DNA from 4 places in the Marinobacter qingdaonensis genome. Region 3 is predicted to be linked to each of the others. Evidence: predicted binding sites of a transcription regulator. Region 3 holds the regulator's gene; each other region holds the start of a gene.
What was found. The regulator FliA, encoded in region 3, starts transcription of late flagellar genes. The targets are predictions, from matches to a motif close to CTAAAGTTTNNNNNNNNNNNGCCGNTAA.
Positions count from the first base shown of each region.

Region 1 (3,920 bases), on a different contig from region 3:
TACCCACGACGACTGCATGAAGCACAACATGGGCCCGGAGCACCCGGAATGCCCGGACCGGATCCGTGCCATCCTCAGCGCTATCGCAGAAACCCCGCTTCAGCAGGACCTGGACTGGGTCCGGCCCGAGGAAGTCACCCGCGATCAGCTGCTGTCCGTGCACCCGGAAAAGTACCTGCACCAACTCGACCTGATGCAGCCGACCCGCGGCCGGGTGTTCACCGACCCGGACACGGCCATGATGCCGGACACCTTGCGGGCCGCACGACTCTCGGCCGGCGCCAACGTCCAGGCCGTGGACATGGTGATGAGCAGCCAGGTCACCAACGCTTTTGTCTGCGCCCGACCTCCCGGCCATCACGCCGAGCGCGCCAAATCCATGGGCTTCTGTTTCTACAACAACATCGCCCTGGCCGCGATGCGGGCGCTGAATTTCCATCAGCTGGAACGGGTGGCGATCATCGATTTTGACGTGCACCAGGGTAACGGCACCGTGGACATCGTGGGCGGGGACGAACGCATCCTGATGTGCTCAAGTTTCCAGCACCCCTTCTACCCTCACTCCCACGTGCACCGGCAGGCGCCCAATATCGTGAACGTGCCCATCCCGGCCGGCTGCGGCGGCATTGCCTACCGCCGGACGGTGGAAGCGGCCTGGTTGAAACGACTGCAGGAGTTCAAGCCCCAACTGATCCTGATTTCCGCGGGCTTCGATGGCCACCGGTTGGACCCGATGGCGGAAATGAACCTGGAGGTGGACGACTATCGCTGGCTGACGGAAATGATCGTCAACCTGGCCAGTGACCACGCCAACGACCGGATCATCTCAACCCTGGAGGGGGGCTACCACCTGAAGGCCCTGGCCGAGAGCGTGGTTGCCCACGTTCAGGTACTGAATTCGGTTTACTGACCCGGGCGCTCAGCCCGCCGACTCGCCGCCATAACCATTGGCCTGCTGGAGTTCCGGACGCTCACCCTGGCGCTGCAGGCGGATATTGGTTCGACGGTTGTCGGCCGGCCGCCGAGACACCGGGTACTGGTCGCCGTGGGCGCGCACGGTGATCAGGTCCTCCGCCACGCCCCGCGCCTTCAGGTAATCCGCCACCGCATTGGCCCGCTGTTCCGAAAGTGCCCGGTTATCGATGCGGCTGCCCAGGCGGTCGCTGTGGCCGTCCACGAACACCCGCTCGATGGTGGGATCCGCCAGCACAAAGGCGACAATGTCATCCAGCACCTCGCGATCCCGGGCCGACAGGCTGGTGCTGCCACTGGCGAAGGGGATCCGGGAACGCTGGACCTGATCGTAATTGACCGGCAGCAGGTTGGCGGTACAGGCCTGGTAGCTGTGGAACTGCGGCGTGAAGTTGATGTTGGACACCTGCACCCGTACCGGACGGCCATCGAACCAGGATTCCCGGGTTACCGTCGGCCGCATGCCTGCCAGAAGGCCCTGCACCACCGCCATCGACTGCCGGGAGTCCAGCAGCAGAGGCCGATTGCCGTCAGAAATGGACACCTTGCCCAGCGGCCTGGGCGCCACACCCGGGCGCCACACGGGTGCCTCGACCACCAGGTCACCACGGCCGGGTCGCATCAGGGGCGATTCCGACTCCAGAAAGAAAGTTAGCTGCTCGCCGGCCCGATGCCGGAAAACCGCCTTGCCATACCCAGGTACCTGGTGCACCAGGGTGCACTCGAACACCGACTCCGCCAGGTACCACTGGCTGTTCTCGATGCCGGCACCGTAGCTGGCGGCGCCGGCGGGCGCCACCAGGCCCAACGACAGAGCGCCAGAGAGGCCTAGCCTGAATTTTCGGGAGCTGGTTGCCATAACGGTTTACCGACGCAGACGGACTGTACAAAGATTTCTTTGGTTAACGGCCCGGCCACCGGGTTCTTTAACCCGGGATACAAAAACAAACATTCGCCCCTTCTGGTATAATTCGCAAAATTTTTTTGGGCCAAGGCCCCCGACTGGACTGCGGACGCTCCGATGACCGAACAGCTTACCCTTACCCGCCCCGATGACTGGCACCTGCACGTACGCGACGATGAGATCCTCAAGGACGTGGTGCCGGCCACCGCCGCCTGTTTCGGACGCGCCATCATCATGCCCAACCTGGTGCCGCCGGTGACCACCACCGACGCCGCCCTGGCCTACCGGGAGCGCATCCTCGCCCAGGCCGGCGATACCGGCTTCCAGCCGTTGATGACCCTGTACCTGACCGAGACCACCACCCCGGAAACCATCCGCGAGGCCAAGGCAGCCGGCGTGGTCGCGGCCAAGCTCTACCCGGCCGGCGCCACCACCAATTCCGATTCCGGGGTCAAGGACATCCGCAACATCTATCCGGTACTCGAGGCCATGGCCGAGTGCGGCATGCTGCTGCTGGTACACGGCGAAGTGACCGATGCCGACATCGACATCTTCGACCGGGAAAAGGTGTTCCTCGACCGGGTGCTGGCGCCGACCATGGCCGCCTTCCCCAACCTGAAAGTGGTGCTCGAACACATCACCACCGCCGATTCCGCCGAGTTCGTGCAGCAGCACAGCGGCGATAACCTGGCCGCCACCCTCACGCCCCAGCACCTGATGTACAACCGCAACCACATGCTGGTCGGCGGCATTCGTCCGCACCTGTACTGCCTGCCGATTCTCAAACGCAACCGCCATCAGCAGGCGCTGCGGGACGCGGTGGCCAGCGGCGACAAGCGTTTCTTCCTGGGCACCGACTCTGCTCCCCACGCCAAGGACCGCAAGGAAGCCGCCTGCGGGTGTGCCGGCTGCTACTCCGCCTACGGCGCCATTGGCCTGTACGCCGACATCTTCGAAGAGCTGGGCATCCTCGAAAAACTGGAAGCCTTCGCCAGCTTCAACGGCGCCGATTTCTACGGCCTGCCCCGCCACACCGACACCATCACCCTGGTGCGCGACCCCTGGACCATGCCGGAGCAACTGCCGCTGGCCGGAGGCCACATCGTGCCCCTGAAAGCAGGCGAAACCGTTAACTGGCGCCTGGCGTAAACACCCTGACTTTTCATCACACGGCCAAAACCGGAGTTTGAGTGACTGACGAAACCAAAGAACCGCATCCCATGTCCCGCCGCTTTCGCGGCTTTCTGCCCGTGGTGGTCGATGTGGAAACGGCCGGGTTCAACCCGGAGCGGGACGCCCTGCTGGAAGTGGCGGCGGTGCTGCTGACCATGGACGACGACGGCTACCTGCAGCGCGGCGAGACCCACGTGCAGCAGATCGACCCGTTCGAAGGCGCCAACCTGGAGCAGTCAGCCCTGGACTTTACCGGCATCGATCCGTGGAACCCGGAACGGGAAGCGGTCCCCGAGCGCGAGGGGCTGAGTGAAATTTTCAGCCCGATCCGCAAGGCGGTGAAAGCGTTCGACTGCAAGCGGGCGGTACTGGTGGGCCACAACGCCACCTTCGACCACAATTTCGTGTTTGCCGCGGCCCTGCGGGCCGACATCAAACGCAACCCGTTCCACCCCTTCTCGACGTTTGATACCGCGACCCTGGCCGGGCTCGCCTACGGCCACACGGTGCTGGCCCAGGCCTGCAAACTGGCGGGCATTCCGTTCAGCAACAAGGAAGCCCACTCCGCCGCCTACGACGCGGAGAAAACCGCCGACCTGTTCTGCGGCATCGTCAATCGCTGGAAAGACCTGGGTGGCTTTCCGCCACCGCTGATCGACGAGACCGAATGAGCCATAAAAAAACCCCGCCAAGGCGGGGTTTTTTATTTACCGGGGTACGGGTTACCAGTAGATGCCCCGCATGATGGCGGCAAACGCCACCTGCTCGGTGGACACCTTCGGCTTCTGGCCAGACTTGCTGCCTGCCGCGGCCGGTGAATCCGGGAACATCCGGTAGCCGGTGTTCATCACGATTTCGCCCATCTTCGGCG
Region 1 is NZ_JAYDCJ010000001.1:29,932-33,851, forward strand. Features, by position in the region: gene U5822_RS00130 (histone deacetylase family protein) at 1-910, shown strand, start outside; gene U5822_RS00135 (flagellar protein MotY) at 920-1,831, opposite strand; gene pyrC (dihydroorotase) at 1,994-3,025, shown strand; gene rnt (ribonuclease T) at 3,067-3,720, shown strand; gene U5822_RS00150 (SDR family oxidoreductase) at 3,772-3,920, opposite strand, start outside.
Region 1: a site for FliA is predicted at 1,875-1,902, ahead of U5822_RS00135 (flagellar protein MotY). Genes of this name have one in related genera too.

Region 2 (3,920 bases), 740 kb from region 3:
CCGCCGACCAGATACGCAGCGGCTGCACACTCTTGCGCTCCGCAAACTCGGGCAACAGCTTGTCCTGAAGAATGCGAAACGGGTGATTGTCCCGGAACCAAAGAGTCTCGTTAGTGGTCATGGCGTCAATGACCACCTCCCGCAGGCTGCCCCTGCCCGGACGCTTCAGGCGTTCGAGCAGGTCGCCGAGGGTATTGAGTTCGTTGTCTTCGAGAATCCGACGAAGGCGGCTTTTGACCAGATACTGTTTGTTTTCACCCAGCAAAATACCACACGCATCCTGCAGGAATGTTTTGAAGGCGTCGTATTCCTGTGGGGTTATTTCCGCTTTCATTGCATCTCAGTGTTGAGTGGATCAATGGGCAGTGGTATCACCCCTGGTCGATAATTTCCATTACCCGCTCGGCCAATTCGTCCGGACTGAACTTGGCCATGAAGTCGTCGGCGCCCACTTTCTGCACCATCGCGCGGTTGAACACCCCGCTCAGGGAGGTGTGCAGCATGATGAACATCTCGCTCAGTGCCGGGTCTTCCTTGCAACGGGTAACCAGAGTGTAGCCGTCCATTTCCGGCATCTCGACATCGGAGATGATCAGCGCGAGATGATCCCGAGCCTTGGAGCCATCCCGGGTAATGTCTTTCAGGTACTCGTACGCCTGCTTGCCGTCGTTCTTGGTGACCACCTCCATGCCGATTGCGGTCAGGCAGCGTTCGATCTGGCGCCGGGCCACCGAGGAATCATCCACCACCAGGATCGGCAAATGCCCGGGAACCCGATCCGCGCTCTTGCTCAGGACCGCTTCGGTGACGTCTTCCTTGAGCGGAGAAACCTCGGACAGCACCTTCTCCACGTCGATGATCTCCACCAGCTTGTCGTCGATTTTAGTGACGGCCGTGAGATAGACATCCTTACCGGCTCCCTTCGGCGGCGGCAGGATGTCCTCCCAGTTCATGTTCATGATGCGATCGACCCCGGCCACCAGGAACCCCTGGGTCTTCCGGTTGTACTCGGTGATGATCACGAAGCTGGTGGCCAGGTCCTCCTGGGGAATGCCAGGCAGGCCAATGGACATGCTCAGATCAATGATCGGAATGGTCTCACCCCGGATATGCGCCACACCCCGCACCACGGAGCGGCTGTTGGGGATGGAGGACAGCTTCGGGCATTGAAGCACTTCCTTCACCTTGAACACGTTGATGCCGTACATCTGCCGCCCGCGCAGGCGGAACATCAGCAGCTCAAGCCGGTTTTTTCCGACCAACTGAGTCCGTTGGTTAACGCTATCCAATACCCCTGCCATCAAAGTCTCCCCCGGCCTGCCGGCCACGCACCGGCATGCATCTTGCTTTTATCTATCGTACAAATCACGAGCTGACGAAAAACCGTCGGGTCCGTTAGCCACACAGCGTGTAACGGCCACCTGCCCCGAATCCTTAGCGTTTTTCGGGTGTTTTCGCGGGTCATTGACAGCATAGGACAAAGTGACACGTATGCGCACCACCATTTTTGCCTTTGCGCTCCTGATGTTGGGGCTCGGCAACGCGGCGCTCGCCAAAACCAGCGCCGAGGACATCGAGCAGGCCGCCCATCGTTTTCTGGAGGCCTTTGCCGATGAACAGTCGGAGCGCGGCTACACGGTGACCTTTGAGACCGGCACCATCGACAGCCGACTGGCCCTGGCGTCCTGCCAGGCGCCACTGGCCGTGGAATTTACTGGCGACCCCTGGCGCAGCGCCCAGCCATCACTGCAGGTCGCCTGCGAGGGCGAACGGCCCTGGCGCATGTTCGTTACCGCCTCGGTTGCCATTGAGGGGCCGGCGTTGGTGGCCGCCCGCCCGTTGGCCCGGGGCGAGCGCGTCACCTTAGACATGCTGACGACCCAATCCGTGCAGGTTAACGCCAGCCGAAGGGGAGTGATGCGGGACGCCGGCAAGGTACAGGGTATGGAAGTGCGACGCCCGGTGAACTCGGGTTCGGTCATCACTCCGGACCTGCTGGCGGCGCCGGACGCCGTGGAACGGGGCGATCATGTTATCATCGTGGCCCGGCGCGGCGCGTTCGCGGTGACTTCCCGGGGCAAGGCACTGGCCAGCGCCTCCGTGGGCGAGCAGGTACTGGTGGAAAATTTGAGATCGGCACGCACCGTCCGCGCCAATGTGGTTGGCCCCGGGCGGGTCGAGATCCCCATGTAGGCCGCTTCGCCGGCAAGCCGATGCCCAGCGGCAAGGTCTTGCCGCCCTCGGCTCCAGGGCACCGCCCACATGGAGAAAAGGTAATAAATCCCCGAAAAAAATCGCTAAAGCTTTGGCCACGTCGGCCGTTACACAGATACACACTCGAGTTAGTCATGCCCAGGAATGACGCCACAGGCAAGCAGGTAACGATATGTCAGTTGACTTAAATGGAATTGGCCCAGGCCAGGTCAACACCCAGAGAACCACGGCCGACAAGGGTTCCGGCACCCAGAACAGCCAGCCGGCATCCGCTGAACAGGCGAAATCTTCAGCCCAGTCCGCACGCGGCGACAGTGTCAGCCTGAGCAACCAGGCCAAGAACCTGAAACAGCTGGAACAGAAGCTGGGCGACTACCCGGAGATGGACGACGATCGCATCGCCGAGATTCGCTCCGCCCTGGAGAACGGCACCTACAAGATCGACGCCGAGAAGCTGGCCCAGAAAATGCTTGAGATGGATGAAAGCATATTCGGGTGAGTGAATTATGGCCGTTAACGACGATCTGAAGAACCTTCTGACTCAGGACCTCCAGCAATTGCGGGAACTGACGGATGTGTTGGAGCAGGAGAAAGCCTGCCTGTCCGCCTCCGATGTTCGGGCGTTGCAGGATTTGACCTCGGAAAAGAACCGTATTCTCAGCGATGTGCGGGAACGCGCCAAGCAGAAAATCCATTGCCTGGTGGCCATGGGTTACAAGCCGGACCACGGCGAGCCCTCGCGCTTCATCCAGAGTGCCGGCATGAGTGATCTGTTTGACCTCTGGAAGCAGGCCGACGCCGCCATGCGCCACTGCCAGGGCCTCAATGAGCACAATGGCCGCGTGGTCGGCCACCTCCAGAAGCGTCTGGGGCGCCTGACCGACATCTTCCGTGGCGCCACTGGCCAGCAAAAGCTCTACGGTCAGAAGGGCCAGCACACCTCGGTATCCAGCCGGACCATGCTCGCCAGCGCCTGATCGTGCGATCCGTCTGCGTAACAAAAAACGCCCGGTTTCCCGGGCGTTTTTTTATGCGCTGATGATCAACGGGTGTAGATCGTCATCTGGGAGCCGGGCGCGAACCGGATGTCCTGGATGCTGACATTGCCCATGGACGGCCCCCGGCTTCCGCTCACCCGGATGTTGTTCATCTGGATCTCCTCGATCCGCTCCGGAAACGCCAGGGTCAGGGCACCGTCGTCACGCAGGGAATAGCGCTCTTCACCCTCCCGGTAGTGCACGCCGGCAATGGAAAAATCCGAGTCCAGGAAATTCAGGACCGGGACAAACACATTGGCGGTGAGTTTGATCCCCTCCACTACATCCACCTCGCTGTCACCATCCCCGGAGGCGCCGTCGACCATGGCGGCAACGCGTGTGAGGCGATCCAGCAGGGCCGGATCCCCCTGACCGGCAACAGAGGCCATTTCGTCCTCGTCCATCGGAACGAGCCCGGCACTGGCGTAAAGCTCACCCTGCTCGGCCGGAACCTGCGCCCCGCTGGCGCTGTTGCTGGCCGCAAAACTCACCAGTGGCTGGAACGGCAAGGCAACCACGGTGACCAGCGCAGCCGCGTTGCGGTAGCGTGACTGGTGTTTCAGGACCCGGTTGAGTTCCTTCTCGGAAATCCAGCCTGACTGGATAAAGACTTCACCGAGACGCTGGCCGGTTTCCCGCTGCAAACGCAGGCCGTCTTCAAGCTGTGTT
Region 2 is NZ_JAYDCJ010000003.1:2,818,705-2,822,624, forward strand. Features, by position in the region: gene U5822_RS16155 (CheR family methyltransferase) at 1-334, opposite strand, end outside; gene U5822_RS16160 (chemotaxis protein CheV) at 372-1,301, opposite strand; gene flgA (flagellar basal body P-ring formation chaperone FlgA) at 1,492-2,193, shown strand; gene flgM (flagellar biosynthesis anti-sigma factor FlgM) at 2,387-2,713, shown strand; gene U5822_RS16175 (flagella synthesis protein FlgN) at 2,721-3,191, shown strand; gene U5822_RS16180 (cyclic di-GMP-binding domain-containing protein, MshE-related) at 3,257-3,920, opposite strand, start outside.
Region 2: a site for FliA is predicted at 2,298-2,325, ahead of flgM (flagellar biosynthesis anti-sigma factor FlgM). Genes of this name have one in related genera too.

Region 3 (3,920 bases):
ACCTCGGACTCTTCGATCTGGTGCACCGTGCCGGTGAGCTGGTCGACATGACTGGCCATCACCACGAGGCTGAGCATCTGCTCCTCCACCTCTTTCACCAGGGCCGTGACCTTCTGGATCACCTGGCCGGTGAGGTCCTGGAAATCCTGGGCCAACAAGATCTCGGACAGGTTGTTGTACATGGTGCCCGCATCGGTCGACAGGGACTCGAAGAAGCGATCGATGCGACCGTACAGTTCGCGGAACTCGGCCGGCTGCATTTCGCGTCGGCGCAGCCGGTGCCACTCGTCCCGCAGGGCGGTTGCCTCGTCCCGGACCTCGTGCGCCACCGGCATGGTCTCTTCCACCAGATCCATGGTGCGGTTGGCGGCCTGGCTGGTCATCTGCACCACGTACTCCAGACGATCCGAGGCGTCGCTCATTTTCGACAGGGCTTCCTGCTGTTCGGCGCTGCGCGGGTCAATCTGGAAGTTGCGAATGGCTTCGTGGAGGCTCCGGGTCAGACGCCCCACTTCGCGGTAGAGACTCTGGTCCCTGACCTCACTCAGTTCGTTGATCACGGTCATGGCCTGGGCAAAGTCCCCGGCCTGGACACTATCGGCCAGCTCCGCACTCTGACGCTGGAGCTTTTCCGTCACCTCCGGATCGAGGCTTCGATGGTTCTTGCTGGTATCGCTCATGAGAGCCATCCGACCTCTGGTTACTGGATGCGTTCGAAGATTTTCTCGATCTTTTCCTTGAGCACGGCGGCGGTGAACGGCTTGACCACGTAGCCGTTGACGCCGGCCTGGGCGGCCGCCACGATCTGGTCACGCTTGGCTTCCGCGGTCACCATCAGAACCGGCAGGGTCTTCAGGCTCTCGTCGGCACGCACGGCCTTGAGCAGGTCGAACCCGGACATCCCCGGCATGTTCCAGTCGGTGACCAGAAAATCGTACTTGCCGCTCTTCAGCATCGGCAGTGCGGTGTTGCCGTCATCCGCCTCATCGGTGTTGCTGAAACCCAGATCACGCAGCAGGTTCTTGATGATCCGTCGCATCGTGGAAAAGTCGTCCACGATGAGGATTTTCATGTTCTTGTCCAATGGGACCTCCAGTTAGTAACACCCGGAATTCGTTTGACCTTTAAGCACAACATCTAGCAGGCCGCGGTTTTGACCACTTATTGTCTGTTCTTTGCTGTCCATGTAAAGCATCGGTTACCAAAAACTACAGAGCTCCATGAACGGGACACACGGGCGGCAAACCTAGTCGTCGGTGTCCTGGCGCCAGCCGGCCAGTCGCCCCCGCAACCGTAATGCCGCCTGACTGTGAATCTGGCTGACCCTGCTTTCACTCACCCCAAGCACCGCCCCGATTTCTTTCAGGTTCAGTTCTTCCTGGTAGTACAGGCTCAGCACCAGTTTTTCCCGCTCCGGCAGGTCTTCGATCGCCTCGGCCAGATTGCGCCGGAAGGCGTCAGACGCCAGGCCATCGAGCGGATTATCACTGGCCTCTGCCTCTTCTATCGGCAGCTCTCCGGATTCATTAAGCTCATCGAGGCTAAAAAGTCGTCCGCTGTTGGCATCGGACAGGGAGGCGTGGTACTCGGACAGCTCTATGCCCAGCTCCTCGGCCACCTCGTGGTCCTGGGCTTCACGGCCGAGACGATCCTCGACCGCCTTGATGGCCTGGGAGATGCGGCGGGCGTTGCGGTGAACCGACCTGGGCACCCAGTCGCCCTTGCGGATTTCATCGACCATGGCGCCGCGGATGCGGATACCGGCGTAGGTTTCGAAGGTGGCACCCTTGGTGGAGCTGTAGCGTTGGGCCGCCTCGAGCAGACCGATCATGCCGGCCTGCATCAGGTCTTCCAGCTGCACGGAGGCCGGCAGCCGGGCCATCAGATGGAGGGCTATTTTCTTGACCAGCGGGGCGTGCTCCTCAATCAGCTGAGCAGCGCCGGTCGTGCCAGATTGCTGGTAGATTCCCAGATTTTTCGCCAATGTCATGTATCCGGTGTTGTTTTGACTGGATCAGATTCAGACTTCGACGAGCCGCTCCACGAAGAATTCGAGATGCCCGCGAGGCGAGGAAGGCAGCGGCCAGTTGTCCACTTTGTCCGCCAGCGCCTTGATTGCCAGCGATGCCTTGGCCCGGGGGTAGGCATCGAGCACGGCGCGCTGGCGCTGCACGGATTTCTTGACGGCTTCGTCGTAGGGCACCATGCCCACGTACTGCAGGGCCACGTCCAAAAAGCGCTCGGTGACCCGGGCCAGCTTCTCGAACAGGTGCCGCCCCTCCTGCTCGTTGCGCACCTGGTTGGCCAGGATGCGAAAACGGTTGGTGCCGTACTCGCGGTTCATCAGCTTGATCAGGGCGTAGGCGTCGGTGATCGAAGTCGGCTCGTCACAGACCACGAACAGCAACTCCTGGGAGGCGCGCAGGAAGCTGACCACCGATTCCGAGATGCCGGCGGCGGTATCGACGATGAGCACGTCAATCTGGTCGCCCAGCTCACTGAAGGCGTTGATCAGGCCGGCGTGTTCCATGGCGCTCAGATGGGTCATGCGCTGGGTACCGGACGACGCCGGCACAATCTTGATGCCACCCGGGCCGTCGACCAGAACGTCTTTCAGGTCGCACTCGCCCGAGAGCACATCGGAAATGTTGCGGTTGGCGGTTATGCCGAGCAGAACATCGATGTTGGCCAGCCCAAGGTCGGCGTCCAGGATCACCACGCGCCGACCTTTCTGCGCCAGGGCGATGCCCAGGTTGACCGACACGTTACTTTTGCCGACCCCACCTTTACCGCCGGAAACCGCAATCACCTGTACCGGATTTGCTCTGCTCATGTTAATTCGTGTCTCTCGCCAATTGTTCCGAGGGCTCGTCTTATTATTAACGGCGCCGGTTGTGCACGCCGGATACTCCATCATCCGGTACGGGTGTGTCCAGCTCAGGCCCCCTCGGCAACCGATTGCTGTTGCTGCAGGCTCTTCAGGCGCTCAACCGCCAACCGTACCAGGGGAACTGCGTCTGCGTGATGCAGGTCCTCGGGGATTTTCTGACCGTCCGTGTAGTAGGCCACCGGCAACGCGGTTTCCATCACAAACCCCAAGGATTCGCCAAGTGTCAGGGCTTCGTCAATCTTTGTCATCACGCAGCCCGAAAGATTAGCCATCTTATAGCAATGCCACACGGATTTCATGATGCGCGGCTGGCTGGTGGCGGACACCACCAGGTGGGTCCGGATCTGGTGGTGACTGCGCGCCAGCTCGGACAATTGCTCCTGGTAGCCACGGTCGGAGCTGGTCAGGCCGGCGGTGTCGATCAGTACCAGGTGCCGGTCGGACAGCTCGTCCAGGATGTCGTCCAGGGTGTGGCTCTCGTCCACCACCCGCACCGGCACATTCAGGATGCGACCGAACACGAACAACTGCTCGTGGGCGGCGACCCGGTAGCGGTCGGTGGTCACCAGGGCCAGGGAGTCGGCGCCGTGCTTGAGCACGTACCGGGCCGCCAGCTTGCCGATGGTGGTGGTCTTGCCGGAGCCGGTCGGGCCCACCAGGGCGTAGACGCCGCCCTCATCCAGCCATTCCTGGCGCGAGGTGCGAACCCCGGTGGCGAGCATCTTCAAAGCCTGTTTCCAGCCGTCCTCCAGCCGCCCGCCCTGATGCCGACGGGACAGTGAGCCGGCCAGGTCGCTGCTCAGACCAAACTCCTGCAGCCGTTCGGCCAGGCGTTGCTGTACGGCGGAGCCGGCGGGCTTGGCGGCCTCGGCACCCTGGGCGCTCATCAAGTCACGCAGCGAACTGATCTCCGCCCGCATCTGGGCCAGTTCATCGGAATAGCCCTTGGTTACGGGCGCGGGCGCCGGCTCAACGGCCTCGGTCACGGCGGCCTCATGGAGCTCGGCAAACGAGGCCTCGGCGTAGCTCG
Region 3 is NZ_JAYDCJ010000003.1:2,075,070-2,078,989, reverse strand. Features, by position in the region: gene U5822_RS12755 (protein phosphatase CheZ) at 1-680, opposite strand, end outside; gene cheY (chemotaxis response regulator CheY) at 701-1,084, opposite strand; gene U5822_RS12745 (RNA polymerase sigma factor FliA) at 1,247-1,990, opposite strand; gene U5822_RS12740 (MinD/ParA family protein) at 2,021-2,833, opposite strand; gene flhF (flagellar biosynthesis GTPase FlhF) at 2,938-3,920, opposite strand, start outside.

Region 4 (3,920 bases), on a different contig from region 3:
CGCCAGCATGGGGATCAGTCACTTTCCGGGTGAATGCCTCGATGCGGAGGAACTGCTGCGCAACGCCGAAGCCGCGATGTACCACGCCAAATCCCGCGGACGGGCCCAGTCGGTGCTGTTCGATTCGGAGATCCAGATGACCGCCCGCTCCCGGTTCGCGGTCGAGAACGAGCTGCGCCAGGCGCTCGACCAGGACAGCCTGGACGTGTTCTACCAGCCGATCATGAATCGCTCGGCGACCCGGGTGGTGTACCTGGAGGCCCTGGTGCGCTGGCACCACCCGGTGCGCGGCTGGCTGCCGCCCATCGAGTTTCTGGATGTCGCCCGCAGCGCCGGGCTGATGTACAAGCTGGGCAGCCGCGTGCTGGAGCGGGTCTGCCGGGACTGGCGGGCCTGCCAGGACGCGGGCATCGAGCTGGCCACGGTCTCGGTCAATCTGGCGCCGGAACAGGTTCAGGTCAGCAGCCTGCCGAATGCCATTGGTGAAATCTGCGCCCGCCATGACGTTCCAGTCGGGGCGCTGCAGTTCGAGGTGACCGAGGACGCCCTGCAGGGCGAGCTGCGGGCGCTGGGTGGGATACTGGACGAGCTGGTCGCCATGGGCGCCGAGTTGGCCATCGACGATTTTGGCACCGGCTATTCTTCCCTGGCGCGGCTCAAGACGCTGCCCTTCGCCAGCATCAAGATCGACCGCTCGTTCATCAAGAACCTGCCGGACGACGACAACGACCGCGCCATCACCCTGTCGATTCTGGGCCTGGCCCGGGGGCTCGGCCTGTCGGTGGTCGCCGAGGGCGTGGAAACCGAAGCCCACGAACGCTGGCTGATCGAGACCGGCTGCGATTTCCTGCAGGGGTTCCGCTACAGCAAACCCCTACCCCTGGCCGAGCTGTGCGCCCGTTTCTACCCCACTGGCGGCAAACGCCGCATCGACGGCACCGGCCACCGGGCCCGTCACGGCTGAAAAATCGACAACACCCGCCGGAAGCTCGGCTCCGGCTCCGCCTCGATCACCACCGGCGCCTGGGTGTGCGGGTGCCGGAACTCGAGCCGGGTCGCCGCCAGCATCAGCCGCCCCTCGCCGAAGCGCTCGGCAAAGTACCGGTTGTGCCGGCCCCGGCCATGATTGGCGTCGCCGATGATCGGATGGTGGATGTGTTTCATGTGCCGGCGCAGTTGGTGTTTGCGGCCCGTTGCCGGGTACAGCTCAACCAGGGCGTAGCGACTGGTCGGGTACTTCTCGATGGCCACCGCAAGCTCGGTGGTGGCCAGGGTCCGGTAGCGGGTGCGAGCCTCCCGTAGCGGCTGCTCCTGACCCTTGAGCCGCCGGTCGGTCGGCTCCTCTCGCAGCGGGTGGTCGATGTCGCCGCCGGCCGGCGGCCAGCCCCGCACCACGGCCTGATAAGTCTTGCCCACCTGCCCCGCCATCATCGCCAGGCCCAGCACCCGGGCGGTCTCGGGGTCGCGGGCAAACACCAGCACGCCCGAGGTCGGCCGATCCAGGCGATGGACCGGATACACGTGACTCCCGCCATTCAGCGCCCGGGCGTACTGCAAGGCAAACTCGGTTTCGTGCTTGTCGATCGGGCTGCGGTGCACCAGCAGTCCGGCCGGCTTGTGCACGGCCAGCAGGGCATCGTCCTGGTACAACAGGCGCAGCGGATTGGTGCTGGGTGGCTCCATGGCGCGACTCAGAAAAAGCGGTGATTGGATTCAAGAAACTGTCATCTCGGCCGATTATACTCGGCGCGCCGTCCGTCCCGTAACCGGTCGGTGGACGATACCCCTTGTTTCCCCTCAGATAGGTTTGTTCATGAACTGGTTTTCCCGCAGCATCCTGCACCGCATTCTCACCATTGTGCTCGTCGCCAACCTGGTCATTACCGTGGTTGCCGGCTTCTACTTCAAAATGTCACTGGACACCGGTGAGGATTACAGCAATCTGGTCGGCCGTGAGATGGTGCACGCCCTGGAATCCCAGGACATCCTGGCGAACTTCAAGACCCAGGTTCAGGAATGGAAAAACGTGCTGATCCGGGGCGCCGACGACGGCCAGCGGGAAAAATACTGGGGCCGCTTCCAGGAGCGGGAGGCCCAGATTCAGGCGCAACTGGATGAGCTGATCCCGGTCCTGACCGACCCCGAGGCGAAAAAACTCATGAGCCAGTTCCAGCGCGCGCACCAGCGGATGGGCCAAGCCTACCGCAAGGGCTATCAGGCGTTCGTGGCGTCCGGCTATGAGCACGGCGCCGGCGACGCCGCCGTTGCGGGCATCGACCGGGAGCCGGCCAAACTGGTGGAACAGGCCAGCGAACGCCTGAAGGACTTCAGCTTGGCCTATGCCGGCAACCTGAAACAGTCGGTGCAGGCCAACACCTGGCAGATTGGCGGCCTGCTGTTTGCCGCCATCATCCTTGGCACCCTGACCTGCGTTGTGGTGCTGATCCGCTCGGTGGTGCGGCCGGCCCAGCAATTAATCGACCAGCTCGACAAACTGGGCCAGGGCGACCTGTCCGAACGCACCACCCTGACCCGCTCCGACGAATTGGGCCGATTGGCGGATACCTCTCGCCGCCTGCACGCCTTCCTGGCCGAGACCGGCGCCCTGATGCAGAACAACGTCAGCCAACTGGAGCACACCGGCACCCTGATCCGCACCAACGCCGACCGGGTCTCGTCCCAATCCGACCAGGCGCACCAGCGCATCGACCAGATTGCCACGGCCATGAACGAGATGTCGGCCACGGCCCAGGATGTGGCCCATCACGCCGCCTCGGTGGCGTCCCAGGTGGATGAAACCGCCGGCCAGACCCAGCAGGCCGACCAGCAGATCCACCAGGCGGTGGAGAGCATGAAGCGCCTGACCGACCAGATCCACAGTTCGGCCCAGACCGTGAATCAGTTGGCCAGCGATGGCCGCCGGGTCGGCGATGTCATGCAGGTGATCCGGGAGATCGCCGACCAGACCAACCTGCTGGCCTTGAACGCCGCCATCGAAGCGGCGCGGGCGGGCGAAGCGGGGCGCGGCTTTGCGGTGGTCGCCGACGAAGTCCGCAACCTGGCCGCGAAAACCCAGGAAGCCACCGTCGAGATCGACCAGATCATCGACACCATCGGCAGCGCATCCCGGGATGCCACCGACTACATGCAGGCCTCCGGCGTGGTGGCCCAGGAAAGCAGCGAATCGGTGGAAGCGGTCCGGCGCACCCTGGCCGCCATCAACGAACGCATGGCCCGGGTCAATGACGCCACCACCCAGGTGGCCACCGCCGCCGAACAGCAGACCAGCGTGAGCGAGGACATCAGCCGCAACGTCACCGAGGTGGCGGAAATTTCCGAAAGCATGAGCGCGACTGCGGAAGAAAACCTGCGCACCGTGCCGGAGTTGGAAAGCATGGCCCGGCAGGCCCGGGAACTGGCCGGTCGCATTCGCAACTAAGCGGCTGGGTCCCGACCGGTCAGCCGGCGCAGCCGCTGGCCGGTGCGCTCACCGAGCACCAGCAGCGCCGGCGTGAGCAGCAGCGTCAGCACCGTTGCGAACGCCAGGCCACCGGCGATGGCGCTGGACAGCTGGGTCCACCACTGGGTCGAGGGTGCCCCCAGGCCCAGGGCCGGGGTCAGCAGATCGACGTTCACCCCCAGCACCATCGGCATCAGCCCGAGGATGGTGGTGATGGCCGTGAGCACCACCGGCCGCAGACGCAGGCACCCAGTTTCCAGCGCCGCCTCATAGGCCGCCAGCCCGTCCCGGCGCATCTGGTTGTAGGTATCGATCAGGATGATGTTGTTGTTCACCACGATGCCACCCAGCGCAATGATGCCCATCCCCACCATGACAATGCCGAACGCCTGGCCATTGAGCAGCAGGCCCAGCAGCACCCCCGCGGTGGACAACAGGATCGCGGACAGGATCAACAGGG
Region 4 is NZ_JAYDCJ010000001.1:254,620-258,539, forward strand. Features, by position in the region: gene U5822_RS01135 (sensor domain-containing phosphodiesterase) at 1-964, shown strand, start outside; gene U5822_RS01140 (pseudouridine synthase) at 955-1,683, opposite strand; gene U5822_RS01145 (methyl-accepting chemotaxis protein) at 1,814-3,439, shown strand; gene U5822_RS01150 (efflux RND transporter permease subunit) at 3,436-3,920, opposite strand, start outside.
Region 4: a site for FliA is predicted at 1,713-1,740, ahead of U5822_RS01145 (methyl-accepting chemotaxis protein). Genes of this name have one in related genera too.